2 regions of the Luteimonas sp. 100069 genome follow, and region 1 is predicted to be linked to the other one. Evidence: riboswitches for the same ligand, from Rfam matches in the RefSeq annotation. Region 1 holds a riboswitch; the other holds the start of a gene.
The links. A riboswitch is a leader RNA that binds a small molecule or an ion and turns the genes downstream of it on or off. The one in region 1 is predicted to bind cobalamin.

Region 1 (14,761 bases):
GTCGCGCAGGGCTTCTGCATCGAGCAGTGCCATGTTGACGCCCTGCCCCAGCTGCGGGCTCATCGCATGCGCGGCATCGCCGAGCAGCACCCAGCGGCCACGATGCCATCGGCTCAGCGTGACGTCGCGATAGGTCGCGCGTGCCAGCTGGGCGTGCGTCGTCGTGGATTCGAGCAGCTGCGCGGCTTCGGGCCAGATCTCGCTCACTGCGCCGCGCCAGTCGTCGAGGGTGGCTGCCTGCCATCCGTCGAAAGCGGCCACGGGCAGACTCCAGAAGAAGCTGATCCGCGGTACCGCATCGCCCGGGCGCGTGCCCACCGGCAACATGCCGATCATCCGGCGCGCGGCGACATAACGCTGGCGGAGTTCCTGCCGGTGCGGCCAGTCGCGTGCGTCCAGCAGGCACCACAGCGCCCCCCACGGATAGACCTGGTCGCGGCGCACGCCGCCCACGTGCCGGCGCAGGCGCGATGCCGCGCCATCGCAGGCCAGCACCAGATCGAAGGGGCCATGACGACTGCCGCCGGCATCGAGCAGGTAGCGATCGTCGTCGGGGTCCGGGCCCTCCACCGTCACCCCCGCACGCAGGACGGCGTCGCTGCCGCGTGCATGGTCCAGCAGGGCGAAAAGCGCGCCACGTTGCATGCCCACGCCGCACAGTCGCGTATCGAGCCCTGCATATCGCATATCCATCACCGCGCGGCCGCACGGCGTTTCGCCGAACAGGCGATTGACGCGCGCGCCATGCCCGAGCACCCCAGCGAGCAGGCCCATTCGCCACAGCACCTGCAGACCGCTGGGTTGCAGCAGGAACCCGGCGCCCACCGGCCCTGGCGCGGGTGCGCGCTCGAAGATCTCGACCCGGTGGCCATCGCGCGCCAGCAGCACCGATGCTGCCTGGCCCGCAGTGCCGTAACCGACGATTGCGATGCGCAGTGCTGGCATGGGGACTCCGGGCGGGGTCCCAGCATACCGGTCGGCCTACGGCCCCGGCGCTCCAAAGCAAAAGGCCGCCCCGTTGCCGGGACGGCCTTTGCGTTCAAAACCCTGGGCGTCAGTGCGCCGGGCGATCCACGCCGTCGGGATCAAGCGGACGCGCGTCGCTCGAGTCCACGAGGCGCGGATCGGGCTTGTCGAGCTTGTCCCCCAGCACGCGGCGCACGGTCACGAAGAACACCGGGATCAGCAGCAGGCCCAGGAAGGTCGCGAACAGCATGCCGCCGATGACGCCCGTCGCAAGCGCGTGGCGGGCGTTGGCGCCTGCACCGGTCGACAGCGCCATCGGGGTCACACCCATGATGAAGGCGAACGACGTCATCATGATCGGGCGGAAGCGCAGTTCCGCGCCTTCCACCGTCGCATCGAACAGGGTCTTGCCTTCCTTGTACTGCAGTACTGCGAACTCGACGATCAGGATCGCATTCTTAGCAGCCAGGCCGATCACCGTGACCATGCCGATCTTGAAGAAGATGTCGTTCGACAAGCCGGGACGCAGCATCGTGAAGACCACCGCGCCAAGGATGCCAAGCGGCACCACCAGCAGCACCGCGACCGGGATCGACCAACTCTCGTACAGCGCCGCCAGGCACAGGAACACCACGATCACCGACAGCAGCAACAGCAGGGTCGCCGTGTTGCCGGCAATGATCTCCTGGTAGGACAGGCCCGCCCAGTCGTAACCGAAGCCCGCCGGCAGATCGTTCTCGACGATCTGCTCCATCGCGGTCATCGCTTCGCCCGAACTGCGCCCGGGCGCCTGCGAACCGACAACGTTGATCGCCGAGTAGCCGTTGTAACGCGTCAACGAAGGCGAGCTGACCCCCCACTTGGGCCTGACCACGGTGTCGAGCGGGATCATCGTCGGCGTCCCGTTGGGATTGGTCGCGATGGCGCTCGGCGTATAGAAACGGTTGATCGAACCCGGCGCGTCCCGGAACTGCGCGTCGGCCTGCATGGTTACGCGCTTGATGCGACCTTCCGAGATGTAGTCGTTGACGTAGACAGGCGCCAGCATCAGCTGGATCGCACTGTAGATGTCGTTGATCGACAGCCCCATCGACCCGGCCTGCACGCGATCGACGTCGAGCTGCAACTGCGGCGCGGCCTCGAGCGTGTTCGGACGGACGCCCTGCAGCAGGTCCGTCTCCTGCGCTGCTGCACCAATCAGCTGGTTGAGCGCCTGCTGCAGGGCTTCCCTGCCAGCGCCGCTGCGGTCCTGCAGGTACATGTCGAACCCGCCGAACTGGCCCAGGCCCTGCACGGTCGGCAGGTTCACCACGAAGATCGTCGCGTCCTGTACGCCCTGCAACGCACCATTGACCTGACCGAGGAACCCGTTGATGTCGACGTCGCGCTCGCTCCAGTCCTTGAGCTTGATGAAGCCCATGCCGACGTTTTCGCCCTGACCGACGAAGCTGAAGCCCGCGACCTGCAGCATGCTCTCGTACGAGGGGTTCTGCTCCAGTCGCGCGCGCACGTCCTCGAACACCGCGTTGGTCCGCTGCAGGGTCGCACCCGGCGGCAGCTGCACGATCGCCAGCGCATAGCCCTGGTCCTCTTCAGGCAGGAAGCTGCTGGGCAGTTTCATGTAGAGGAAGCCGCACATCACCGACAACGCGACGAACACCATCATCCAGCGCGGCGCATGACGGATTGCGCTGCCGACGTGGCCGACATACGTGCGGTTCACGCGGTCGTAGTACTTGTTGAAGGTCCGAACGAAGGCATTGTCCCTGCGCTCGCCAGGCGGGGCGTGCTGCTTGAGGAAGCTCGCGCACAGCGCCGGCGTGAACCCCAATGCGAGAAACGCCGAGAATCCCATCGCCACTGCGATCGTGATCGCGAACTGCTTGTAGATCTCGCCCGAGGCGCCGCCCTGCAGGGCGCTGGGAATGAACACCGCGGCCAGCACAACGGTGATCGCGACGACGGCGCCGGTGATCTGCTCCATCGCCTTGATTGTCGCTTCGCGAGGTGGCAGGTGCTCCTCCGACATGATGCGTTCGACGTTTTCGATCACCACGATCGCATCGTCGACCACGATGCCGATCGCCAGCACCATCGCGAACAGGGTGAGCTGGTTGACCGTAAAGCCCAGCAGGCTCAGGCCGAGGAACGTACCGAGCAGTGCGATCGGGATGACCAGCGTCGGGATGATCGTCGCACGCAGGTTCTGCAGGAACAGCAGCATCACCAGGAACACCAGCACCAACGCCTCGATCAGGGTCATGACGACTTCCTTGATCGACAGCGTCACGAACGTCGTGGTGTCGTAGGGCTTGAACCACTCGATGCCCGGCGGGAACGAGGGCGCCAGTTCGTCCATGCGCGCCGACACGGCTTCAGCCACCGTCAGCGCGTTCGCACCCGGCAGCAGCTGGATCGCGAATGCGCCCGTCGCCTGGCCGTTGTACTTGGTGTCGAAGCCGTAACCCGACGCACCGATCGCCACGCGCGCGACGTCTTTCAGGCGCACCGTAGCGCCTTCGTTGTCAGCACGCAGGATGATGTTCTCGAACTGCTCGGGCGTGCTGAAGCGCCCTTCCGCCGAAACCGTGGCGGTGAAGCCCTGGCCGGGCGGCGCGGGATCGGAACCGATCGAACCGGCGGCGAACTGGACGTTCTGGCCGCGCACCGCGGCCAGAACCTCGGACGCGGACATGCCGTAGCCCTGCAGCTTCTCCGGATTGAGCCAGATGTTCATGGCGTACTCGGCGCCGAACTGCTGGGTGCTGCCGACACCGGGCACGCGTGCGATCTGGTCGAGCACGCGCGAACCGATGATGTCGTTGAGCTGGTTGCGGGTCACCGTCGGGTCCGAGGCGCGCAGGCCCACGACCATCAGGAAGCCCGCGTTGGCCTTCGCGACCACGACGCCCTGCTGGACGACCTCGGTGGGCAGACGCGGTGTCGCCAGTGACACCTTGTTCTGCACCTGCACCTGCGCGATGTCCGCGTCGGTGCCGGTCTCGAAGGTCAGGGTGACGGAGGCCCTGCCGGAAGAGCTCGACGTCGAGCTGAAATACAGCAGGTTGTCGATACCGGTGAGCTGCTGCTCGATGACCTGCGTGACGGCGCGCTCGGTGGTGTCGGCGCTGGCGCCGGGATAGGTCGCCGAGACCGTGACCTGCGGCGGTGCGACGCTCGGGTACGACTCCACGCCCATGTTCAGCAGCGAGATCACGCCGGCGAGCGAGATCAGAATGGAGACGACCCAGGCGAAGACCGGGTGGTTGATGAAGAACTTGGGCATGGGGGATCAGTCCTGCGCGTCGTTCGCTGCGGGCGCCTGACCGGCCGCTTCTTCAGCCGGCGCCGCGGATGCGTCTTCCGACGTCGCCGCACCGCTCGTCTCGCCTGCAGGTGGCGCACCTGCACCGGCTGCGGGCGCAGACTGGGCCTGATTGGGGGTCCACGGAACGGGCTTGACCACTGCGTCCGGCCGCGCCTTCGGCACGCCGCTGACGATCACACGGTCACCTGCCACCAGACCTTCGCTGATGACCCACTGGCCATCCTGCGCGCGCTCGGTACGCACCGGCTTGCGGACCACCTTGTCCCCCTCGCCGGCCACGAGTACGTAGGCGGTGCTGGCGTCGCGCAGCACCGCAGCCTGCGGCACCAGGAACACGCCGCTCTGCAGGCCCATGTTGGCGCGCAGCGTCACGTAGACACCCGGCAACAGGCTGCGGTCGGGATTGGGCACGATCGCGCGCAGCTGGAGTGCGCCCGAGGCCGGATCCACCACGTCGCCTGAAAAGTCCAGCGTCGCCTTCTGGTCATGGACGTTGCCGTCGGCCAGCAGAATCTCGACCTCGCCACCGCCGGCGGAGCGATCGAGCTGCATGCTGCGGATGCGTTCGAACTCGCCCGCGCTCATCGAGAAGTTGATGTACAGCGGATCGATCTGGTCCACGGTCGTCAGCAGGGTCGCCTCGCCCTGCCCGACCAGCGCACCTTCCGTGACCTGCGCCTTGCCGGCGCGGCCGGAAATCGGCGCCCGCACCGTGGCGTAGCCCAGGTTGATCTGCGCGGACCGCGTGGAGGCACGCGCTGCCTGCAGCGCAGCGTCGGCGCTGCGTTCGGCGGCCAGCGCGTTGTCCAGATCGGACTTGGAAATGAAATTGGTCGGCGCAAGCCGGCGGGCCCGGTCGGCGGCGCTCTTCGCGTTGCTTGCATTCGCACGCGCCTGGGCCTCGGCGCCCTGCGCCGTGCCGAGCGCGGCCTGCAACTGGGCCGGGTCGATGCGGAACAGCACATCGCCTTCCTTGACGTCGCTGCCTTCCTGGTAGACCCGGCGCTCGAGCACGCCAGGCACGCGGGCCCGGACATCGGCGCTCCGATATGGCGCGAGACGGCCGACCAGATCCTCCTGCAGGGGAACGGTTGTCGGCTGGACGGTCATCACACCCACTTCGGGCGGCGGCGGGGGCGCGGCCGGATCCTGTTTATTGCCACAGGCGGAAAGCGCCGCGGCGAGCATGGCGATGGAGAGGATTCGGCGCATTGGGGGACCTGGGGAAGATTGAACGGGATTTACTATACCGGCCAGTATAGCTAATTCGAATCGCAGATCGCACCGTGCAACAAGTCACTCGCCGCGCTTGAGGCTGCCTGGCATGCGCGCCGCTCGATTGCCATGTGAAGGATCCTACGCCCGCAATCATCATCTCCGTGTGCGGATACGGTGAACCTGTTCACGTCCGCTCGCCCGCGTCAATGCGCCCGTAGAGATCTTGGCGATGCGCCCGGCGCGTGGGTCACGGAGCTCGCTCGCGGGGGGAACACTCGAGGCGATCGGCCGACCGGATCACGCGTTGATCGGCAGGAAAAGCGAACCGCCTAAGGCGAGGACGAGCGCTCGGCCAGCACGGCGTCGACGACAAGGTGCCCGGCGGCGCGGACCGGATCCACACCGAATGGAAGTATTCCCAGGCATGGCGCAGGAAGCGCCTGATCCAGCAGCTCCACGTAATCGTCCGCGCGCGCGAAATCCGGGTCGATGCGGTTACCGATCCATCCGATGAGACGACAGCCGTCGGCAGCGACCGCGCGCGCGGTCAGTCGTGCGTGGCTCAGGCAGCCAAGCCTGAGCCCGACCACCATCACCACCGCGCCTCCCAGGTGGCGGGCGAGGTCGCGATGCTCCAGTCCCTCGGCCAGCGGCGCATCCCAGCCGCCGGCGCCTTCGACGACGACCAGATCGGCAGTGTCCGCGAGCCGCGCATAAGCGGCGTACAACATGGGCACATCGACGTGCACGCCCGCCGCGCGGGCCGCCAGCGTCGGCGCCGTGGACTCGGGCAAGGCGAAAGGATTGACGTCGGCATAGTCCGGACGCGGATCGCTGGCGGCCTGCAGGGCCAATGCGTCGTCGTTGCGCCAGCCACCGTCGCGCCAGTCGCAGCCGCTCGCGACAGGCTTCATGCCCACCGCACGCAACCCGTTGCCGCGCAAGGCATGCAACAGGGCGACGCTGCTGTGGGTCTTGCCGATACCGGTATCGGTGCCGGTGACCAGCAGGCTGCGCGACGTCATCGCACAGACCGTCGTGCGAATGTCAGGAGTGGCGTCCGGCGCGCCTGCGGCAACACCGGAAAGGCTGCGCGCGGATGCATGCGATGCAGGTGATGCGTCCCCCGCAGCCACGCGTTGCGCGTGCCTGGCGCCTGCAGGGCCGCTGCTACACTGCGCGACATGTTCACATCTTCACCCGTCACCGGCTCCAAGGCCGAGCAGTATGCCGCGCTTGCAGCGCAGGCCCGGGCACTCCTGCACGGCGAACGCGACTCGATCGCCAACGCCGCGAATCTCTCGGCCCTGGTCTATCACGCCCTGCCCGATCTCAACTGGGTCGGCTTCTATCTGTTCGACGGCAAGGAACTCGTGGTCGGTCCGTTCCAGGGGCTGCCGGCCTGCGTGCGCATTCCGCTCGACAAGGGGGTCTGCGGTGCCGCGGCGCGCACGCGCACGACCCAGCGCGTCGACGACGTACACGCGTTTCCCGGGCACATCGCCTGCGACAGCGCCTCGCGTTCCGAACTCGTCGTGCCGCTTTATGACGGCGAGCGCCTGATCGGGGTCTTCGACCTCGACAGTCCGCTGCCGGCACGCTTCGATGCCGACGACCAGGCCGGCCTGGAAACGCTGGCGGCGATCTTCGTGGACAGCGCACGCGAGGGCGGCGCGGGGTGACCATGCCGAAGCTGCGCAACATCGGCCCCAAGTCCGCAGCGTGGCTGCGCCAGGTGGGCCTGCGAACGCGTGAGGATCTCGAGGCCGCGGGCGCGGTCGAGGCCTTCGTTCGGGTGCGACGCGCGGGCTTCAAACCGAGTCTCAACCTGCTCTATTCGCTCGAAGGCGCGCTGCTCGACTGCCATTGGCAGGACCTGCCCGAGCCGCGCCGCCAGCAGCTCGTCCAGGCGGCCGAGGCTGCGACCGCACAATTGCCCGATCCGCGCGCCCGCATGGCCGCCGGTCCGGTCACGACGACCGTCAACGAAACCGCGTCCGCGGAATCACCGGGCGGGGATCGCGGCGACTGATCGCGCACCGCGCGAGTGGTTCCCGCTCACGTACAATCCGCGCAGCTTCATGGTGACCCGCCGGCGTTCTGCCGCCCGGGTTGAAACGGGAAGCCGGTGACGCGCCTCGAGCGCCAGTCCGGCACTGCCCCCGCAACGGTAAGCGTGTCCAAGGCGTCGCATCCGCCACTGTGCCCGAGCACGGGAAGGCGCGACGCCCGGGAGTCCACTCCCACGCGCAAGTCCGGAGACCGGCCACGAAGCCTCTTCGATTGCGATGCGGCGGGCATCGCGGCGGCGTTCCGGGCGCGCATGCGTGCCCGACCGGCAGCCTGTCCGTCGTCCTGCGATCCTCATGACCGAAACGCGGTTCGTGCGCGGGTGCGCGTGCCGCAAGGAGACCGCAATGCCGTTCCGTACCCTGAGCGTGGCGATCTTCACCGCCCTCGCCTCGCCCCTTGCCCAGGCAGCGCCCGCTGCCGGCGCCAGCGATCTGGACACCGTGTTCGTCACCGCCTCGCGTATGCACAGCAGCCTGCGCGAGACGCTGGTACCCGCCCAGGTCATCGACCGCGCCGAGATCGAGCGCAGCCAGGCCCGCGACCTGCCCGGGCTGCTGCAAGGCCGCGCCGGCATCCAGATCAGCAACCAGGGCGGTCCCGGCAAGGTCAGCACCATCTTCATGCGCGGCGCCGAGTCCGATCACGTCCTGGTACTGCTCGACGGCATCCGCATCGGCACCGCAACCGCCGGCTTCGCCGCCATCCAGGACATCCCGGTGGACCAGATCGAACGCATCGAGATCGTGCGCGGTCCGCGATCGAGCCTGTACGGCTCGGAAGCCATCGGCGGCGTGATCCAGATCTTCACCCGGCGCAGCGATGGCGCGATCACGCCACGCGCGCGGCTCGGCGTCGGCAGTCACGCGCTGCGCGAATCCAGCGCCGGCATCGGAGGCCGCAGCGGACATGCCTGGTTCGGCGTCGACGCCGCGTTCCAGCGCACCGACGGCATCGACGCCTGTCGGGGTTCGGGCACGCTGCTGGAGGGCTGCTTCGTCGACGAGCCCGACCGCGACGGTTACCGCAACCGTTCGCTCAATCTGCGCGGTGGCCTGGACCTGGCGGACGGGCTCACGCTCGAGGCCAACGCCCTGCATGCCGATGCCCTCAACGAATACGACGGCAGCATCTTCGGTGGCAACGAGTCCCACAACGTGCAGCAGGTCACGGGGGCCACACTGGGCTATGCACCATCGGAGGTCGTGCGCCTCACGGCGCAGGCCGGCCGCGCGTACGACAAGTCGACGACCTATTTCTACGACGAAGGCAACGGCACGCGCAGCGACGTGGGCCGGTTCGACACCCGCCGCGATACCGCAGCACTGCAGGCGGGCTTCGACCTCGCGCCGACGCAGGCCTTGAGCCTGGGGTTCGACTGGCAGTCCGACAACGTCGAAAGCATGACCGCCTACGCGGTCACCCGGCGCGACACCTTTGCCACCTTCGCCGAATACCAGGCCCGTTTCGGCGCACATCGCCTGCAGGCAAGCGCGCGCCATGACGACAACGAACAGTTCGGCGGCCACGGCACCGGCAGCCTCGGCTGGGGCATGGACCTGTCCCGCGGCATCCGTCTTCGCGCGACCGCCGGCACCGGCTTCAAGGCCCCGACGTTCAACGACCTGTACTACCCCGGCTCGGAAAGCCCCGACCTCAGGCCCGAGCGCTCGAGGAGCGTGAATCTCGGCGTCTCGCAGGACGGCGAGGGCTGGAACTGGACGTTCGACGTGTTCGAAAGCCGCATCGACGACCTGATCGTGCTGCTCTACCCGCCGCCGGACTACCTCGGCACCGGCCTGAACATCGAACAGGCGCGCATCCGCGGCGCTGAACTGACCTTTGCGGTCGCTGCCGCTGGCTGGGACCTCAGGGGAGAGCTGGGTCATGTGGATCCCCGCGACCGCAGCGAAGGCGTGAACCACGACAACCTGCTGGCACGCCGTGCGCGCAACACGGCGCGTCTGGACATCGACCGCGACTTCGGCGAGCTGCGCATCGGCAGCACATTGCGCGCTGCCAGCGGCCGGTTCGACAACCTGGCGAACACCGTGCGCGTGGCCGGCTACGGCACGCTGGACCTGCGTGTGGCCTGGGCGTTCGACCCCGACTGGACGCTGGAAGCACGCGCGAGCAATCTCCTGGACAAGGCCTACGAAACCATCGCCTGGTACAACCAGCCGGGCCGCGAGTACGGGCTGGCGCTGCGCTGGGCACCGGTCGCCCGCTGAAGCGGAAAAGCCCCGCAATGCGGGGCTTTCATTCCTGCAGGGCGTGGCGTGACACGTGCGGATGCGCAACCTGCCGACGCATCCGCCTCCGCTGTCGGCATCCCGCGGGCAGGCCCACGCAGGCCACCGCAGGCCACCGCTCAGGCGGCCAGCAGCGCCCGGAGCAGCGGCGGAATGCCCGACGACGCGGCAGCGACGTTGTCGAGCACGTGCTGGAACGTGATCACTTCGTCGACTTGCGGGCCTGCGCCCGCCGCCCAGTTGGCGACGATCGCCAGGCATGCGTAATCGAGCCCGAGTTCGCGGGCCAGGCTCGCCTCCGGCATCCCGGTCATGCCGACCAGGTCGCAGCCGTCACGACGCAGGCGCACGATCTCCGCGCGCGTCTCCAGCCGCGGGCCCTGTGTGGCGCCATAGCAGCCGCCGTCGACCAGCGTCACGCCCGCGGCCGCCGCTGCATCGAGTACGCGCCGGCGCAGCGCCGGCGTATAGGGATCGCCGAAATCGATGTGCAGCAAGTCGCTGCCCTCCTCCTCGGAGAACGTCGACACCCGGCCCCATGTGTAGTCGATCAGCTGGTCCGGGCACGCCAGCACGCGTGGACCGAAGCGTTCGGTGATGCCGCCGACGGTATTGAGCGCCAGGACCTGCCTGGCCCCCAGCGCCTGCAGCGCGGCGAGATTGGCGCGGTAGTTCACCCGGTGCGGCGGCACCGAGTGCCCTTCGCCGTGCCGGGCAAGGAATGCCACGCGGCGGCCGTCCAGGGTGCCGACCCGTACCGGGCCCGACAGCGCGCCATAGCGCGTGACCGGCTGATGCGGTTCGACATCCTCGAGTTCGGCCAGCTGGTAGAGGCCGGTGCCGCCGATGACGGCGAGGTCGATGCCAAGGTCCATGAAGTTCTCGCGATGTGGGACGGAAGCGGAGGCGGACATTGTCCGCTGACGCGGTGTGAACGAAAACGGTTCTGGGACGGCTCGAGGCCGCGCGCAGCACCCGGGGAACGCTCGCGCCGAGAATGCGGCCTGCGGCTACGCCCGTTCGGCGCCGCACTCGCCCAGCGACACTGCAGCGCGCATGCGGATCACTCCGCGAGTGCGTAAATCCCGGGGAGATTGCGCCCCTGCTCGTGGAAATCCATGCCGTAGCCGAAGACGTACCGGTCCGGCACCTCGACGCCGACGTAATCGGCTTCGACGTCGGCGATGCCGCGATCGTGGAGTTTGACCGCGAGCACCGCGACCCGCACGTCGGCCGCGCCCTGGTCCTCGACCCACTGGCGTACCGCCTTGAGCGTATGGCCCTCGTCGAGAATGTCGTCGACCAGCAGCACGCGACGCCCCTGCAGCGGAGTCGCAGGACGATGCAGCCAGGCCAGGCCGGATCCGGTCGTGGCGCCGCGGTAGCGCGTGGCATGCAGATAGTCGAATTCGAGATCGACCTCGTTCTCGCCGATCGCAAAGGCCAGCTGCGCGGCGAACGGCATGCCGCCGTGCATGATGGTGATGAACACCGGCGGCTGGTCGTCGTCGCCGTAGTCGTCGGCGATCTCCTCGGCCATGGTCTCGATGACCTCTTCCAACGTGTCGCGGTCGAACAGCAGGTCGGCGGTGTCGAGTACGTCGTCGAGGCGGGGCACGTTCATGCGATATCTCCGGTGCGGCCGGCGGGAGCGCCGGCCAGTGCGCCATCCCAGCCGAGCGGGCCACGCCCGATCAGTCCGGTCAGGGCCATGGTGTTGAGCGCGCGGCCTTCGACGGCGGCCAGCGACTCGGCGACGAGTTCGGGGTGACAGACCAGCACGACATCGCAGCCTGCATCGAGGTGCGCATCGACGCGCGCCTTGATGCCACCGGCCGAGAACGCAGCGGCCATGCCGATGTCGTCGGAGAACACCACGCCACGGAAGCCCATTTCCTCGCGCAGGATCGTGTTGATCCAAACCGGCGAGTAGCCGGCGGGCTCCGGCGCGACCTGCGGGTACACCACGTGCGCGAGCATCACCGCGTCGGCGCCCGCGTCGATTCCGGCGACGAACGGCACCAGGTCGTGGGCGCGGATGTCGTCGAGGCTGCGGCGATCGACCGCGTCGTCGAAATGCGTGTCTTCGCGCACCGAACCGTGGCCGGGGAAGTGCTTGAGGGTCGCCGCCATGCCGGCCTCGTGCATGCCTTCGACATAGGCGCGGGTCAGTGCCGCGACGACGTGCGGATCGTCGGAGAACGCGCGGTCCCCGATCGCCAGATTGCCATGGCCGACATCGACCACCGGCGCGAAGCTCAGGTCGACACCGCTGGCACGGATTTCCTGCGCCATCAGCCGCGCATGCGCGCGCGCGGCAGCGGTCGCTGCTGCGGGATCGGCGAGGTACTGCACGCCGAAGCCGGCCAGCGACGGCAGCTCGCTGTAGCCCTCCTGGAAGCGCTGCACGCGGCCGCCCTCCTGGTCCACGCAGACAAGCTGCGGACGCGGCGCGGCCTCCCGGATCGCGGCGGAAAGTTCACGGATCTGCGCGCGCGAGGCGAAGTTGCGCTTGAACAGGATCACGCCGGCGCAGGCGTCGTGCTGCAGCCAGTCACGCTCCTGCGCGGTGAGTTCGGTGCCGGCCACGCCGATCACAAGCATTGCTGACATCTCCATCGAGCGCGCCGGACGACGCGGACCGGCATTGTCGCAGATGCCGGCGTGTATGCCGTTGCCGTGTGGAGCGCCGGCCGTGCCGAGGCGTCTCGGCCCAAGCGCTGACGCCGGCGCCTGCGGGCCGCGCAGATGAAAACGCGGGTCCTGGGGCGCAGCCCCGGCAGGCTACAGCTTCAGCCGCGTTCGGCGGCATCCCAGCTGGAGAACGGGCGCGCGGCGAGCGCGAGATTGAAGTAACGCGTCTGCGCGGTCACTTCCGCGCCCAGCCAGTCAGGGTGGGCGAAGGTCTCGTCGGGATCGTCCAGCTCGATCTCGGCGACCACCAGGCCGGCGTTGTCGCCGAGGAATTCGTCCACCTCCCACAGATGCCCGGCGTGGCGCACGAGGTGACGGCGCTTCTCCACACGCCCGCCGACACAGAGCTCCAGCAATGCCTTCGCGTCGTCCATCGACAGGGGCAGCTCGAACTCCTGGCGGGTGGTACCCGCATCGCGCGACTTGATGTTGAGAAACGCGGCCTCGCCCTCGATGCGTACCCGCACCGACGCCTTCTGCGCGCCGGTTTCAATCGACGCGGCGTCGTTGAGATAGCCCTGCGCCATCGGCACGACCGCATGCGCGGCCGCGCGCCAGCCATCGCCGGTCACCAGGAACTTGCGCTCGATCTCGATGCCCATGGGTTCAGCGCTTCTCGAACAGGGCGATGGACTCGACGTGCGCGGTCTGCGGAAACATGTCCATGACGCCAGCCTCGGACAGCGTCCATCCGCGCTCGTTGACCAGATACCCGGCATCGCGCGCCAGCGATGCCGGGTGGCAGCTCACATAGACGATTCGGCCGAAGCGTTCGAGCGGCAGCTGGCGCAGCACGTCGATCGCGCCCGAGCGCGGCGGATCGAGCAGCAGCTTGTCGAAGCCCTGCCGCATCCATGGCGCGCCGCGCTGATCCTGGGTCAGATCGGCGGCATGGAACTGCGCGTTCGCCAGGCCGTTGCGCAGGGCATTCTCTTTCGCGCGAGCGACGAGCCCGGCCTCGCCTTCGACGCCGACGACCTCGCGCACGCGACGCGCCAGCGGCAGGGTGAAATTACCGAGTCCGCAGAACAGATCGAGCACCCGGTCCTCGGGCTGGACGTCAAGCAGCTCCAGGGTGCGGGCGATCATCGTGCGGTTGAGGCCGGCGTTGACCTGGATGAAGTCCAGGGGCCGGAACCCCAGTTCGACGTCCCAGTCCTCGAGGCGGAACGAAAGCGCCGGCGCGGCCGGCCAAAGCGCATGCACGCTGTCGACGCCGCCCGGCTGCAGGAAGATCGCCATCCGCTGCGCCTGGCCGAACGCGAGCAGTGCGGACGCGTCGGTGTCACTGAGCGGTTGCAGATGCCGGAAGACCAGCGCGATGCCGTCGAACTCGGGGCGCGGATCGCCGGCGATGAATTCGATCTGCGGAATCGTCGCGCGCGCTTCCAGTCCGTCGATCAGGCCCGACAGCAACGGAATGATCGCCGCGATCGGTTCGATCACCGTATGGCACTCGCGCAGGTCGGCGACGAAGCGCGGATCGCGCTCGCGAAAGCCCACCAGCGTCCTGTCCTTCTTGTCCACCCGCTTGACCGAGAACCTGCCCTTGCGGCGGTAGTTCCAGGCGCGGTCGACGATCGGTTCCATCCAGCGCTGCGGCGTCACATGGCCGATGCGCTCGAAGTTTTCCCGCAGCACGCGCGCCTTGGCGAGGATCTGCTGGTCGGCGTCGAGATGCTGCAGCACGCAGCCTCCACACACGCCGAAATGCGGGCATCGGGGTATCACCCGATGCGGCGAGGCGGAAACGACCTCGAGTGTCGTCGCCTCGTCGAAATGGCGCGAACGCGCCGTCCGCATCGCCATGACCTGCTCGCCGGGCAGCGCGCCGGCGACGAACACGGCCTTGCCATCGGGCAGGCGCGCGACGCCGCGACCGTCATGGGTCAGATCGACGATATCGGCGGAGAATGGGGTCTGGTCGAGGCGGCGGGATCTGGCCACGTGGCGAAGGCTGCTGGGCAAAAGGGCCGCGTATTGTCGCAGATGCGTGCAGCGCATCTGGGCTTGGGATCTCTCAGCGCCGCCTGGAAGCACTCGCTGCAGCGCCGCCCCGCGGATGAGCGTCCGATGGACCCGCGTGCGAGGGAGACTGAAACTCGCGGCCCGGTGCGCGACGTCAGGCGCGCGTCACCTGCGCCGGCGCAACCCCCCGCTACCGCCGTCGACCGCAGTCCCACCCACCGCCAGTCACATCGGCTGCGCAGCGGCATCCATCGGATGCCGCCAC
Region 2 (14,761 bases), on a different contig from region 1:
AACAGCGTGCCCATGTGGTTGGTGTGATCGGGGAACACGATCTCCAGCATGCGCGCCTCGGTCTTGGGCGTGTCGGCGAGCGGAGCCATGTCAGGCGTCCGCCGTCGCGAAGTGCGTCGCCACCGCCTGCGCGATCTGCGGCGGTGCCTGGAAGCCCGGCAGGCGCGCGGCTTCGCTGCCGTCCTTGAACAGCGACAGCGTCGGCGTCTGCCGCAGGTTCAGTCCGCGGAAGAAGTCCTCGCCGATGACCTCCATCTTCACCTTCAGCAGCGCGAGGCCTTCGGCGTCGGCGCTCGCGGCGAACTTCGCCAGCGACATGTCGAGCATCTTGCAGCCCGGGCAATCGTCCTTGTAGTAGTCGACCAGCAGGCGCGGATGCGCGGCAAGGGCGGCGGCGTAGTCGTCAGGCGTGGAGGCGTGGAAGGTCTGCATGGGGGATGCTCTCGTTACAGGCAAGAATGGTATCGGTCCAGCGTTGGATCTTCAGGGCGTCGCGCTCGCCGTGCGGCATCTGTTCAATTTCCAGCCGCGGGAACGTCGTGCCGAAGAACGCGGCGATGCGCCGCGCCGCGCCGCAGTAATACTCCTCCCCCCACTGTGTTTCGCCCGTGCCGAACACCGCGACGCGCTCGGGCTTGCCGACCGCCTCGACCAGCTCGGCGATGAAGCGCTTCATCTCCGGCGGCGTGCGCCCGGCGTTGATGCTCCAGCTGCCGAGGATGTAGAGATCGTGCTCGGCGCCATCGGGGCAGGCCTGCGCAAGGTTCTGGATATCGGCATCGATCCAGGTGACGACATGGCCCAGCGCCTCGCACCGCGCATGGATCGCACGCGCGACATCGCGGGTGTTGCCGCTCAGCGAGGTGTGGGCGAGGAGGATGCGCATGGGTCAGACTCAATTCTCGATCAGTGCGGACTTAGGCCCCCCGTTCTGGGAGATGAGGATTCAGTTGATCCATATTGCTAGATCAGCGAACTCGCCCGCGAGTCTTTTTATATTCGCATGACCGATAGCGATGCCCACGCTCGTAAGCATGAAGCTCATTGCCGCAGAATCAGACCAAAAATCAAAAACCACCCTCATGTACTCTCTGGTTTCAATGCATTTAGACCGTATTTCCTCAGGGCTCATCTTGTCCTGATCGAAAAGTGACTTAATGCGTTCCTTGTCCTCGTCATTGGCCTCGATAGCGGTCAAAGTTGCATCAAGCTGATCATGGTTAAGTGCACGTATCTGCAACTTGGACGCATTATTGAGGCAAGGGACAAAAACTCTATCGTCGACACCTAAAGTAATTCCGCGGGTAGCTACATCGCCCGGATCAAATCCCCTTACGAAAAGGCCCTGATATGTCCTGCTAAACAGCTCCTCCAGAGGTAACTGGCTTAATGAAGTTGAGCCGCATCCGGAAAATTCCAGGTGTTGAAACGAAGCTTGACTCTTCCTGAGCTTATTAGCGAAGGGTTCGACATACTTATCCAAATACTCCGCAAACAGCGCGTGATTGCCGAGGCCTTGGTTTGCCGTGTAACGCAGGAGGAAGACTATCGCAAGATTAGCGAGTTGCCCCTCCGTCAGTTTCGATGCCGTATTCAGAGACTCATCAAGGACAATCTGCATTATGTCCCGTTGAGTGTGTTTGGTCCTATCTACAAGCAGATCCACGAGCAGCTCGCCTAGGTCTTTATCCCCTGTTTTTGCATGCTCTTTCTGCATTGTGTACAGAGCATGCTGGAATCCGGGGTCATTTGCTTGTCGAAAAGCCTCCGGATTTTCTTTGCTGAGCTTGCTCAGAAATGCTTCAGTAACTTCCTCTGCGCGTGCTGCGGCTTCTTGTTTTGCGAGACCCGCAAGTTCATAAAAGTTTGCGCGGAAGACATCCAGAGCGATCTGTCGTGCGTCCGCATAATTCAGTCCTTGAGTCACCGTTATGTCGCGGCCTGCTTGGAATGCGGCTGCGCCTTCCGTGGCAGTTTGATTCTGATCGGTGGATTTACTCGCCACTGCGTTCACGCTCGCGGCTGTAGTGGATGTCTCTACCTGCTTGGAAGCCGGTAGAGGCCCCAGAAACTGACTGATCTTGCTTAGTAGTGTTCGTGCCACGTCCCTTAGCCTCCCTGCCGAACAATCCACCAAGTCCTAATAGGGCCGCAATGGCGCCCGTGAGCGGCTCGAAGCCTGGATCCATTACGAACCAAACGATGCACACGAGCAGCCCAGCTGAAGCCGCGATCTTCAAGGCGCGCATCAAGTTATCCATTCAGAGATCGTCGAACCCGTTATCCGAATTCGTCTTCTTGTACGACGCATTGCGCATCTCGAAGAAGTCGGTCTTGGTCTCGGTGAAGTTGTCGGCGTAGGCCTTGATCCACGGCATCACGTTGTCGGTGGTGTCGGAATACAGCTTCTCGATGCCGAGCATGCCGGCCATCTTGTTGGCACGGTACTTCACGTAGCGGACCATCTCGTCGACGTCGATGCCGTCGATCCCGTCGAGCACCTCTGAGGTCCAGCGGGTCTCGAGCTGGATCGCGTGTTCGAACGCGTCGTGCACGTACTGGGTGAGCTGGTCGCCCTGCAGCGACTGGTTCTCGCCGACGATGGCGCGGATGAGCTCGCTGATGAACTTGCTGTGCGCCAGTTCGTCGCGGTTGATGAAGCTGATGATCTTGCCGGTGCCGGTCATCCGGTTCTGGCGGACCAGGTTGTAGAAGTACGCGAAGCCCGAATAGAAGTTGATGCCTTCGAGGATCGACGACTGCACGAGCGAGCGGATCAGCGTCTCGGCGGATTTTTCGCGCATGAAGTCGTTGTAGGACTCCATGATCGGCTGGTTGCGCGCGATGATCGTGGGATGCGTGCGCGCGAGTTCGAACACGCGGTTCTGGTCGGCGAGGCCGGTGATCGAGGCCAGCACGTAGCTGTAGCTCTCGTTGTGGATCACTTCCTGCTGGCCGATGATCGCGGCGTTGGCATGCGCGGCCGGGTCGGTGATGTATTCGGCGACGTTGTAGATGAAGCGCGTCTGCGGCGAATCCAGCGTGGCCAGCAGTCCGATGATCGAATCGTAGGCATTCTTCTCGCGCGCCGAGAGCTCGCCGTACTGCTTGGCGTCGCTCTTCATGTCGACCTCGTCCGGAATCCAGAAGTTGGTCGTCAGTTCCTTGTAGGCGCGGTAGAACGACGGATACGGAATGTCGTTCCAGTTGAGGATGCCGCTGGTCTGGCCGTTGATGATGCCGGTGGAGCGGTTGGGGTGACGCGGCTCGAGGATCTTGATGCGGTCGAGCGGGGTGGCACTGAGCGTGGCGGACATGTTCGGCTTCTCGTGATTCGGTCTTTTAGCCCCTCTCCCGCACGCGGGAGAGGGGTTGGGGTGAGGGCGGGGCGCTTCGCGAAAAGCGGCCCTCATCCGCCCCTTCGGGGCACCTTCCCCCGGAGGGAGAAGGGCTTGGTTCCTGGGGCGTCGGGCTACGCTGCGATCAGCTCGAACACCACTCGCATTCGGCGATGTCGATGTCGTTGGATCGCACGTAGTACGTGGTCTTGATGCCTTCGCGCCATGCGGTCATGTGCAGCTCCAGCAGCGTGCTCGCACGGATGGTGCTGGGCACGTAGAGGTTGAAGCTGATCGCCTGGTCGACGTGGCGCTGGCGACGCGCGTTCTGGCGCACCGACGCGAACTGGTCGACCTTGTAGGCGCCCTTCTCGTAGTAGGGCCAGGTCTCGAGCGATAGGCCGGGCGCTGCGACCGGGCGACGGTAGTCCTTCTTCTCCTCGTAATAGAACGCCGAGTAGATCGGATCGATCGACGCGGTGGAGCCGGCGATCTGCGCGGTGGACATGTTCGGCGCGACCGCCATCAGCCAGCCGTTGCGCATGCCGTTGACGCCGACCTGCGCGGCCAGGTCCAGCCACTGCGGGCTGTTGTAGTCGCGGTCGCGAAAGTACGCGCCGGTGTGCCAGTCGCTGCCCTGGAAGACCGGGTAGGCGCCCTTTTCCTTGGCGAGTTCCATGCTGGCCTGCACGGTGAGGAAGTTGATGCGCTCGTAGAGCGAATCGCTGAAGTCCTCGGCGGCCTTTTCGTTCCAGTGGATGCCCTTCTGCGCCAGCAGGTGGTGCCAGCCGAACGTGCCCAGGCCGATCGCGCGGTACTTCTGGTTGGTGATCGTGGCCTGCGGCACGGGCAGCTGGTTGAGATCGATCACGTTGTCGAGCATGCGCACCTGGATCGGGATCAGGCGCTCGAGCACGTCGGTGATCAGATCGCCCTGGCCTTCCTGCGGCACGACCGCGCGGCCGAGGTTCACCGACGACAGGTTGCAGACGACGAAGTCGCCGGCCTGCTTGGTGGTGACGATCTGATTGCCGGAGATGATCTCCTGCATCATCTTCGTCGGGCTCATGTTCTGCAGGATCTCGGTGCAGAGATTCGACGAATACACGCGGCCGACGTGCTTGTTCGGGTTCTTCCGGTTCACTTCGTCGCGGTAGAACATGAAGGGATTGCCGGTCTCGAGCTGCGACACCATGATCCGCTTGAAGATGTCGATCGCCTTGACGGTCTTGCGCGAGATGCGCTCGTCATTGACGACTTCCTCGTAGCGCTTGCGGAAGCTGCCGTTCGGATCGCCCTTCTTCTCGTCGAAGAAATCCTGCAGGTACCAGCCCTTGATGCGGTGGACCTCGTGCGGGTCGAACAGGTACCAGTCGCCGCGACGCTCGACCGCTTCCATGAAGAGATCGGGGATGCAGATCGAGGTGAACACGTCGTGCGCGCGCAGGCGCTGGTCGCCGTTGTTGAGCCGCAGGTCGAGGAAGTTCTCGATGTCGCGGTGCCACACGTCCAGGTACACCGCGACCGCGCCCTTGCGCTGGCCCAGCTGGTCCACCGACACGGCGGTGTTGTTGAGCTGCTTGATCCACGGCACCACGCCGCCCGAGGAATTGGGCACGCCGCGGATGGCCGAACCGCTCGAGCGCACATAGCCCATGTACGCACCCACGCCGCCGCCGCCCTTGGAGACGCGGGCGATATCGGTGTTGGAGTCGTAGATGCCCTGCAGCGAATCGTCGACGGTGTCGATGAAGCACGACGACAGCTGGCCGCCGACCTTGCCGGCGTTCTGCAGCGTCGGCGTGGCCACGGTCATGTACAGGTTCGACAGCGCCCAGTAGGCCTCGCCGACGAGCTGCATGCGGCGCTCGCGGCCGCCGCGGGTCTCGTTCTGCATCAGGTACAGGGCGATGGTCAGCCAGCGCTCCTGCGGCAGCTCGAACACCGCGCGCGAATGGTCGGTGGCGAGGTAGCGCGTGGCCAGCAGGTACAGGCCGTTGTAGGCGAACAGCTTGTCGCGTTCGGCGTCGATCATGCGACCGGCTTCCTGCAGCTCTTCCTTGGAATAGGCGCGCAGGATGTCGTTGGAATAGATGTTGCGGTCGGCCAGCGACTCCTGCAGGCCCACATACGAGCCGTACTTCTGCTCGGCATCGTAGAAGCGGTTGCGGCTGGCGCGCTTGTACAGGCGGTGCAGGTACAGGCGCGCGGCGAAGAATTCCCACTCCGGCGCGGTGACATCGACGCGGGCCTCGGCCTCGCGGATCAGGTGGTCGGTGAGATCGTCGGCGTTGACGGCTTCCTTGCGCTCGACGAAGCCGAACACGCTGCGCTTGTAGTCGGCGATGTCGAGCTGCGGGAACTCGGCATGGGTGCGGTCGATGCTGCGCTCCAGGCGCGCACGGTCGTACGGAATGCGGCGGTTGCCGGCTTCCTTGGTGATCCAGGTGGAGACGTCGGCATCGACGTCGGCGGTTTCGGCAATTGCGGTGTGCATGGCGGCGCTCGGGGGCGGCGGCACCGTGTCGTCGGGTTCGACGGCGGGCGCGGCGGAAGTGGGGGGCATGGCGGGGGTCTGTGCGGCGTCTGCGGCGGCCGGAGTTCCGGTCGTGATGGTGTCCTGGCTGGTCATGCGTTCTCTCTGGGTCCATTGCATTCGCGCACCACCGGCTCCGCCCGCGTCGGAACCGGCGGCTGCAGTCGAATCCAAGGGTGGTGGGGCGGCGTCGCAGGAGCCGCGATCCGACGCTTCGCGCCATCGCAGTCCGCTCCGCACCCCGCTCCCCTCGGAGCGACCACAGCCGGCACCGCGCGTCGTGCTTTCACGCGGCTGTCGGCAGGTCTTCGGACTCATGGGTGCGAAGGCGGGCCTTCTCCTCGCCCGCCGCTTCCCGGATCGCTCCAGTGCTGTTGGCGGGGTTGTTCCCAATTACCGCTGCGGGGCAGTGCCGGAGTGGCGCGAACGCGTCACCGGCTTCCCTTTTCATCCGGAATCCCCTTGGGGCCCGGAACCGACGCGGCCCAAGATAGTGGGGTCCATTGGCGGGGTCAACGCTAAATGTAGTGAACGCGCGCCGGGGCCCATCAGGACGGCGATCGTCATTCGTCAACCCCTGCGGAGGCGCTGCCGATGCAGATCGGGCTGCGCCAGGCAAGCCCCGGAGGTCCGCATTTCACCCCGGCGAAGGCCCGGCCGGACACCTGCGGCCAGCGTGGTCAGTCGCGCTGCGCGACCATCCACGCGCGCAGCGCCGGGTCGTCCATGCCGGCGACGATCTCGTGGAAGGTCCGCGGCTGTTCGTCCTGGCCCAGCTTGAAGGTCGCCCGCGCCTGCTCGACGTGCGCGTGGAAGGCGATGATGTGCTGGCGCTTGCGGGGATAGTCCGGGCCCATCCGCTCGGGCGTCCAGGGCTCGGGATTGCCCGCCTCGAGCGTCGCCGCCAGCGTTTTGAGCGCATGGGCGTTCTCGTCGGGCACGAATTCGATGCGGACCGCAAAACGTGCGACGGCGTAGTTCCAGGTCGGCCCCCATCTGGGATTGCTGACCAGGCGCGGCGGGATGTAGCCATCGGGCCCGTTGAACAGCAGCAGTGCACGCGGGTCGGCCCGCAGCGCGTCCACCTGCGGATTGGCCCGGGCGAAGTGGCCGAGGAAGGATACGATGCGGCCACCGTCGTCGAGCTCCGGCAGCAAGGGCAGCGGCGTCGCATCGAGCGGCTCCATCGCGCCGCCATGGCCAATCACCCAGGCCAGCGGATACGCGCGCACCAGGGCCAGCACGTCGGCATGGCTGCGCGGGTCGAACGGGCTGCTCATGCTGCGGCCCCGGTGCCGGCCGGCACGGAGGCGGGGCCCGGGGTCGGTGTCGCATCTAAGGCCTTGGCGGTCGCGTCGCCGGCTGGGCGCGCCAGGCCGGCGTGCGCCCGCGGGCGCGGTGCAGCGTGCCCGGCTGCCCGCGGATCGCGACGGCCGGATCCGCGGCAAGGCGAGGATTTCCTGAAAATGGCCATGGCGGACGTCCCAGGCGAGCTCCGGTGGATCGTAGCGACGCGGGGTTCGCGCCCGCATCAAGCCTGCGCAGCGGTTGCCCGCGGCCAGCGTCGCCGGGTCTCGCGGGTGTCACGTTCCGCCAGCGCACGCAGTGCGCAGCGCTGCGCGGATGGCGTCGCGGCGGGCGCAGCCCGGCCCGCGATCGGTGTGATGGGGTTGGCCGGGCCCGCTCGCGCCGCAGGCGCTCAGGCCCGATGTTCGCGCTGCAGGTACTCGGCGCTGCGCATCTCGATCAGACGCGAGGCGGTGCGCTCGAACGCGCCGGCCAGCCGCTCGCCGGAATACAGCTGTGGCGGCTCGGCATCGGCGGTGCAGACCAGGTTGACGTTGCGGTCGTAGAGCTCGTCGATCAGGGTGACGAAGCGGCGCGCAGCGTCGTCGCGGCTGGCGTCCATGCGCGGGATGCCGCCGAGCAGCACGGTATGGAATTCGGTGGCGATCTGGATGTAGTCGCTGGCGCCGCGCGGGCCTTCGCACAGGGCATCGAAATCGAACCAGGCCATGCCCGGCGAGCGGGCACGCACGCAGATGCGGCGGCCATCGATCTCGACGCCTGCATCGCGGTGCTCGTCGTCACCGCCGAGCTCGTGCCAGCGCGTGTCGAGCCAGGCCTCGGCGTCCGCATCGAGCGGGGTGCGGTAGACCGGCGAGCGGGTCAGTGCGCGCATGCGGTAGTCGGTATCACTCTGCAGGTACACCACGTGGGTGTGGCGCTGCAGCAGGTCGATCGCCGGCAGGAAGCGCACGCGCTGCAGGCCATCCTTGTACAGATCCTTCGGATCGACGTTGGAGCTGGTCACCAGCACGATGCCGTCGGCGAACATCCGGTCGAGCAGGCGCGCGAGCAGCATCGCATCGCCGATGTCGCTGACGAAGAACTCGTCGAGCACCAGTACGCGCAAGCCCGCGTCGCGCCAGCCGCGCACGATCGCCGCCAGCGGATCGCGCTCGCCGGCATGGCTGCGCAGCGCGTCGTGGACTTCGCGCATGAAACGGTGGAAATGCGTGCGTCGCTTGCGGCCGAGTTTCGGATCGGCAGGGGCGTGGCGGAGATCGCGATGACGCGTCGGCGCGCCGCCGGGAGCGTCCAGCGGTTCGTGGCCTTCCCCGACAGACCGTGACGGAAGTGCGCGCCGCGCATCGCCGGGAACGGGGGCGCCAGGCGCCGTGGATGCGGCGTCATCCTGCGAAGGCCCGCTCGCGCCGATGGGGGGCTGCGACGCGCTGGAGCTGCCGTGCGTGCGCAGGACCTCGAGGGGCAGGCCGTCGTGGAACAGGTCGATCATGAAGGTCTTGCCGCGCCCCACGCCGCCCCACAGGTACAGGCCGGCAGGCGCCTGCGGCGTCTGCGCACCCAGCAGGCGGCCGAGCAGGCCACGTCGCGCGGGCGCCTCGATCAGCGCGGCATGCAGGCGGTCGAGTTCGACCAGCGCCGGTTGTTGCGCGGGATCGGCCTGCCAGTCGCCACGTGCGACACCGGCCGCGTAGCGCTCGCTCGGCGACGGCGCCGCGCTCATGCCGGCATCGCCGCGGTCGCGCTGCGCGCCGCGGCCGTGGACCCGCGCCGCATCAAGCCGCGGCCCGCGGCAGGTAGGCGCGCACGCCGTGTTTCACCGCCCCGCGCAGGTCGATCAGCTTGCGATGGAAGAAGTGGCTGGTGTCCGGCATGCGCACCACCTCGGCCTGCGCCCCGCGATCCTCGAGCCACTGGTAGACGGCTTCGGGGTCGACGATCTCGTCGGCATCGCCCTGGATCACCAGCCACGGGCACTGCGGCAGCACGATGGAATCGAAATCCCAGCGACCGGCCGGCGGCGCGATCGAGATCAGCAGGTCGGGCTGCAGGGCATCGCTGGCGCGCAGGGTCACATAGGCGCCGAAACTGAAGCCGGCCAGCCACAGCGCATGACCGGGACGCTCGCGGCGCACCCAGTCGACGACTGCGGCGAGATCGTCGGTTTCGCCATCGCCGCGGTCGAAGCTGCCGGAGGAGGCGCCGGTACCACGGAAGTTGAAGCGCACTGTGGTCGCGCCGAGTTCGCGCAGCGACCGCGCGACCATCGTGACGACCTTGTTGTGCATCGTGCCGCCCTCGGTGGGCAGCGGGTGACAGATCACGGCGACCAGCGGCAGTGCGGTGACGTCGGCGTCGGGCAGATCGATGATCGCCTCGAGGTCGCCGACGGGACCGGGCAACACGATGGGGCCGGAAGTCGTGGGGAATGTGGGGGACATCATGCGGCGATGATACCGGGGCCGCCGCGACGGGGCAGTGGCCGGCAGCGGCCTTCGCCCACCGAAGCGGCGCCTTCCCGGGGTGCAGGCAGGGCGGATGCGGGCGAATGCCGCGCGCGCCCCGGATCAGCCGCGAGGGGGAAACCGTGCGTTCTGCCCGTCACCGACTTGCCGCGCCGTCGGATCATCGGCCGACCTGCCACGGGCGGAAGATCCGAGGCTCAGCGCCCGCGCAGTCGCAGCCCCACCACCAGCGGGTCGTGGTCGGAACTGCGCCAGGGGCCGGCCGCTTCCCGGTCGCGCATGTCGTCGGGTTCGTCGGCGTTGCTGTGCCACTTGGCGGCCCCGGCGACGCGCGCCGCCAGCGACGGGCCCAGCAGCAGATGGTCGAGGCGTCCGGCCTGGCCGTCGAACACGAAGCTGTAATGCGCATCGCCATCGCGACCCGCGAACGGGTCGCGCCAGCCGGAGTCGGTGAACACGCGTACCGGATCTTCCATGCCGTAGGCATTGAAGTCACCCACGATCGCGACGCGGTCGCCGGTGCCGGTCGGCGCGCCGGCGAGCCAGTCGCGCAGACGCCGCGCGGAGTCGACCCGGGCCGCGTTCCAGCACGCCTGGCCGTCGCCCTGGTCGCGGTCGGCGCCGTCGGCGTTGCCGCACCCCTTGGATTTGAAATGCACGGCGACCACGGTGAAGTCGGGGCCGTCCACGCGGCCGTCGCGGAGCGGCACGAAGGCCTGCGCCAGTGGCGCCCGGCTCAGCGTCTCGAACGGGCCGCCGCCGAGCGTGGCTGGCGCGCGCTGCGGTCGCACCCGGCTCTGGCGATAGATGAGCCCGACCCGGATCGCATCGCTGCCGGGGCCTTCACCGGCATCGACGAAGCGCCAGTCGCGCGCCGGTCCTTCGGCGTTGAGCGCATCGACCAGCTGGGCGATGCTCGAATGCGCGTCGAAGCCGTCGTTCTCGAGTTCCATCAGCGCGGCAATGTCGGCATCCAGCGCGGCGATCGTCGCCACCAGTCCCTTGAGCTGCCGGGCCAGCGCTTCGGGCGAGCGCGCGCCGCGCGGGGTGGGGAAGCCGCCGCCGCGGCCATCGCCGTTGAACAGGTTTTCCAGATTGAAGGCGGCGATCCGGACATCGCCGTCGACCACCGGCGCCGGCGGCCGCGACGCGGGCTGCGGCTGCAGCGGTGCGGTCAGCTGGAGACGCCAGGCGCCATGGCGATGGTCGACGATGCCTTCGACGCCGGTCAGCACGCTGCCGGTGCGCAGTGCCTGCGCGGTCTCGGGCAGATACCAGAGCCGGCCGTCGGGCGGTGCGTCTTCGCGGCCGTCGTCGAGCAGCACCCGACGGCTGGCGTTGGCGGCGGCGACGGACGCGGCCTCGGTCCCGGGCCGCGCACGCTCGGTCGGCGTGAACAGGCGGCCATCGAAGCTCGCGGCCAGCGTGCCGCGGCGGTCGCGCTCGTGCTGGCCGGTCAGCGTCAATGGCGCGTCGATCCGGACCCAGGTACCGCTCAGCGCGGACCAGTCGGCGGGCGGGGCGTCCAGGCGCAGCGGCGCGATCGCGGGCGCCGGCGTCGGCAGCACGGTCACCTGCTGCGCGCGCAGCGCCGTCGTGCCTTCGCGCTGGCCGGTCACGCGCACGTGCGCGCCGACCTCGGGAAACGCGTCCCCGGCGGGGCCCTGCACGAACACCGCGTCGGGCGTCGCCGGATCGCCGTCGCCGGCGTCCTGCACGAACCAGCCGCCGAGTGCGTCGAAGCGTGCGGTGACCCGGCCCTGGACGGTCACCGGCGCATCCTGCGGCGCCATCGCCAGGCTGCCGATCGGCAGCGCGGAATCGGCGCCCGGCGCGCCGGTGCGGCAGGCGACGAGCAGGGCGCAGGCGAGCAGCGCGGTGGCGGGGCGGATCATCGGCGGGGAACTCCAGCGGCCGTGGAAGGCCGGATGCGAAAACGCCGCCCGGGGGCGGCGTGTGGCGGGTACGGGACCCGGCCGGCTTACTTGATGTTCTCGATCATCCAGTCGACGACGGCGTGCATCTGCTCGTCGTTGAGCGCCGGGTTGCCGCCGCGAGCCGGCATGACGCCCGCCTCGCCGGTGAACCCTTCGATCGAGTGGCGGTAGAGCGTTTCGGTGCCCTGGGCCAGGCGGCTGTCCCAGTGCTGGTGGTCGAGCGTCGGCGCGCCACCGGCGCCGGAGGTGTGGCAGCCCGCGCACAGGTTCTGGTAGATGACCGAACCGTCGAGCGTGCCGCCATAGGCCACTTGCGCTGCGGCAGCCGCGGCAGCCGCGGCGGTGGCGGCCGCCTGCGAGGCGGCGCCGGTTGCGCCGGCATAGACCGCACCGACTGGCGCGATGCGCGCTTCGGTCCGCTTGGCCGCGCCTGGCGGAACTTCCGCAGGCAGGGAGTTGTGCAGGAACCAGGCTCCGATGATCAGACCCAGCGTCACGACGGTCAGGAACAGCAGGACCATCGAAAAGCGCTTGAGGAATTCGAGATCGTAATTACGCACGAAACACCCTTGGCGGCATGGCCCTCGGCCACAGCTGCGCCCGAGTATACGGGCAGGGTTTCAAGAATGCTGCGTTCGCGCCGGACGCGGGCACGGGCGCCAGGCGCGCTGCCGATGCGCCTGCAGCGACGTGCGCCCGCTTCGCGGATCGCGCGTCATCCGGGCCATCGCACACGGCAGACGCGGGCGCGGGGCGACCCCCTGCGCCCGCTCGGCGGTTGCCGGCGCACCGTGCGCGCGGCGCCGGTACGGCCGGACTCACATGCCCGCGTAGTTGGGGCCGCCCCCGCCCTGCGGCGCCACCCAGACGATGTTCTGGGTGGGATCCTTGATGTCGCAGGTCTTGCAGTGCACGCAGTTCTGCGCATTGATCCGCAGGAACGGGCCGTCCGGGCCGTCGAGATATTCGTAGACCGCGGCCGGGCAGTAACGCGCCTCGGGTCCGGCATAGATCGCCAGGTTCACGTCGACCGGCACCGAGGGATCCTTGAGCGTCAGGTGCGGCGGCTGGTCCTCGTCGTGGTTGGTGCTCGAGAGGTACACCGAACTCAGGCGATCGAAGGTCAGCACCCCGTCGGGCTTGGGGTAGTCGATCTTCGTGTGCTGGGCGGCCGGTTCCAGGCACGCGTGGTCGGGGCGGTCGCGGTGGATCGTCCACGGCGGCACGCGCATGCCGAGCCTGGGCAGCAGCCACTGCTCGACGCCGGTCATCAGCGTCGCCGTCGTGCGGCCCTTCTTGAACCACTGCTTGAAATTCTTGGCCTGCGCCAGTTCGGCATGCAGCCAGCTGGCCTCGAAGGCCGCCGGATACGCGGACAGTTCGTCGGCGCTGCGGCCCTCGCCCAGCGCGGCGAACGCGGCCTCGGCCGCGAGCATGCCGGTCTTGATCGCGGCGTGGCTGCCCTTGATGCGGCTGGCGTTGAGCGTGCCGGCCTCGCAGCCGACGAAGGCACCGCCGGGGAAGACCAGCTTGGGAATCGACAGCAGCCCGCCGGCCGTGATCGAGCGCGCGCCATAGCCGATGCGCTTGCCGCCTTCGAGATACTTGCGGATCGCCGGGTGGGTCTTGAAGCGCTGGAACTCCTCGAACGGGCTCAGCCACGGGTTCCTGTAGTCGAGCCCGACGACGAGACCGATCGCGACCTTGCCGTCCTCGGCGTGGTAGACGAACGAGCCGCCGTAGGTATCGTCGGTGAGCGGCCAGCCGGCGGTGTGCACGACAAGACCGGGTTCGTGTTTCGCCGGATCGACCTGCCACAGCTCCTTGATGCCGATGCCGTAGCTCTGCGGGTCACGACCCTCGTCGAGTGCGAACTTCGCGATCAGTTCGCGGCCCAGCTGGCCGCGCGAGCCTTCGGCGAAGATCGTGTACCTGGCCAGCAGTTCCATGCCCAGCTGGAACTCGGCGGTCGGTTGGCCGTCCTTGCCGATCCCGAGGTTGCCGGTGGCGACGCCGCGCACCACGCCCGCATCGGTGTAGAGCACTTCGGCAGCAGCGAAGCCGGGGAAGATCTCGACACCGAGGGCTTCGGCCTGCGCGGCCAGCCAGCGCGTCAGCGCGCCGAGGCTGATGATGTAGTTGCCGTGGTTCTTGAAGCAGTCGGGCAGGAAGAAATCCGGCGTGGACTTCGCCCCGGTCTCGTCGAGGAACAGGAATTCGTCGCGGGTGACCGCCTGCTTGAGGGGCGCACCCTTCTCCTTCCAGTCGGGGATCAGTTCGCTCAGCGCACGCGGGTCGATGATCGCGCCCGAGAGGATGTGCGCCCCCGGCTCGGAGCCTTTCTCCAGCACGCAGACCGAGACTTCGCGGCCGGCCTCGGCGGCCAGCTGTTTCAGGCGGATGGCGGTCGCCAGGCCGCCGGGTCCGGCGCCCACGACGACGACGTCGTACTCCATCGATTCGCGTGGGCCGTGGGTGTCGAGCAGTGTCTGGGGAGTCGTCATCGTTGCCTTGCGCGGTGCACGCGGGTACGGGTGTGCGGAGGTGAGTATCGCAACCGGAGTGCGATGGATGCGTGCCTGGTCGGTCGCGGAGAGATCAGCGCGGCCGTGTCGGCATCGGAAACGGCGTGATCACGGCCTCGCCGGAGGCAGCGTCGCGGATCGCGGATTGCCGCTTCTTCTCCACTTCCTCCACGCGCAGCACGCTCTGCATCGGCAGGTGCAGCGTCCGTGTCTCGCCGAACTCGGCCTGCAGGCGTTCTTCGGTCGGATCGACCACGAGGCCCTCGTGCACGTCGAACACCAGCTCGGAGACTTCGACGAACCCCCACAGTCGGCCGCTCTCGACGTGACGTGCGTAGAGTTCGTAGACCTTGCCGTGGTTGAGGAAGGTGATCTTGTAGAGCGGCTTGCCTGTCATGCGGCAATTATAGAACGCGCGCTCAGTAACCCTTGAGCCGGCGCAGCCGCTGCCCGATCGCGCGGCGCGAGACCAGCGCGAACACCACGCCGAACAGCAGTCCGGCCAGATGCGCGGTCCAGGCGACGGCGCCGAAGGCCGGGCCGATGTAGGCGAAGATCACCTGCAGGCCCGCCCACAGCCCGATCAGCAGCGAGGCCGGCGCGCGTACGAATTCCAGGAACAGTCCCAGTGGCACTACCACGCCCAGGCGCG

Region 2: it holds a riboswitch for cobalamin, as region 1 does, so the genes downstream of both, EGK76_RS09470 (ribonucleoside-diphosphate reductase subunit alpha) here and EGK76_RS04885 (TonB-dependent receptor) in region 1, are expected to answer to the same signal.

Annotation. Positions count from the first base shown of each region.
Region 1 is NZ_RPFN01000001.1:1,096,370-1,111,130, reverse strand. It holds gene EGK76_RS04915 (NAD(P)/FAD-dependent oxidoreductase) at 1-945, opposite strand, end outside; gene EGK76_RS04910 (multidrug efflux RND transporter permease subunit) at 1,055-4,252, opposite strand; gene EGK76_RS04905 (efflux RND transporter periplasmic adaptor subunit) at 4,259-5,506, opposite strand; gene bioD (dethiobiotin synthase) at 5,842-6,537, opposite strand; gene EGK76_RS04895 (GAF domain-containing protein) at 6,697-7,194, shown strand; gene EGK76_RS04890 (TfoX/Sxy family protein) at 7,191-7,544, shown strand; cobalamin riboswitch at 7,578-7,798, shown strand; gene EGK76_RS04885 (TonB-dependent receptor) at 7,930-9,813, shown strand; gene EGK76_RS04880 (S-methyl-5'-thioinosine phosphorylase) at 9,954-10,709, opposite strand; gene EGK76_RS04875 (hypoxanthine-guanine phosphoribosyltransferase) at 10,898-11,458, opposite strand; gene nagZ (beta-N-acetylhexosaminidase) at 11,455-12,438, opposite strand; gene EGK76_RS04865 (CYTH domain-containing protein) at 12,627-13,130, opposite strand; gene rlmD (23S rRNA (uracil(1939)-C(5))-methyltransferase RlmD) at 13,135-14,475, opposite strand.
Region 2 is NZ_RPFN01000004.1:71,818-86,578, reverse strand. It holds gene EGK76_RS09495 (acyl-CoA thioesterase) at 1-89, opposite strand, end outside; gene EGK76_RS09490 (thioredoxin family protein) at 91-432, opposite strand; gene EGK76_RS09485 (flavodoxin) at 404-886, opposite strand; gene EGK76_RS09480 (LPO_1073/Vpar_1526 family protein) at 947-2,014, opposite strand; gene EGK76_RS09475 (ribonucleotide-diphosphate reductase subunit beta) at 2,262-3,317, opposite strand; gene EGK76_RS09470 (ribonucleoside-diphosphate reductase subunit alpha) at 3,484-5,904, opposite strand; cobalamin riboswitch at 6,156-6,369, opposite strand; gene EGK76_RS09465 (FMN-binding negative transcriptional regulator) at 6,555-7,154, opposite strand; partial or broken gene zapE (cell division protein ZapE) at 7,574-8,413, opposite strand; partial or broken gene zapE (AFG1/ZapE family ATPase) at 8,624-8,905, opposite strand; gene EGK76_RS09455 (alpha/beta fold hydrolase) at 8,958-9,626, opposite strand; gene EGK76_RS09450 (ExeM/NucH family extracellular endonuclease) at 9,845-11,542, opposite strand; gene EGK76_RS09445 (c-type cytochrome) at 11,629-12,144, opposite strand; gene EGK76_RS09440 (electron transfer flavoprotein-ubiquinone oxidoreductase) at 12,403-14,088, opposite strand; gene EGK76_RS09435 (DUF1820 family protein) at 14,183-14,506, opposite strand; gene EGK76_RS09430 (rhomboid family intramembrane serine protease) at 14,529-14,761, opposite strand, start outside.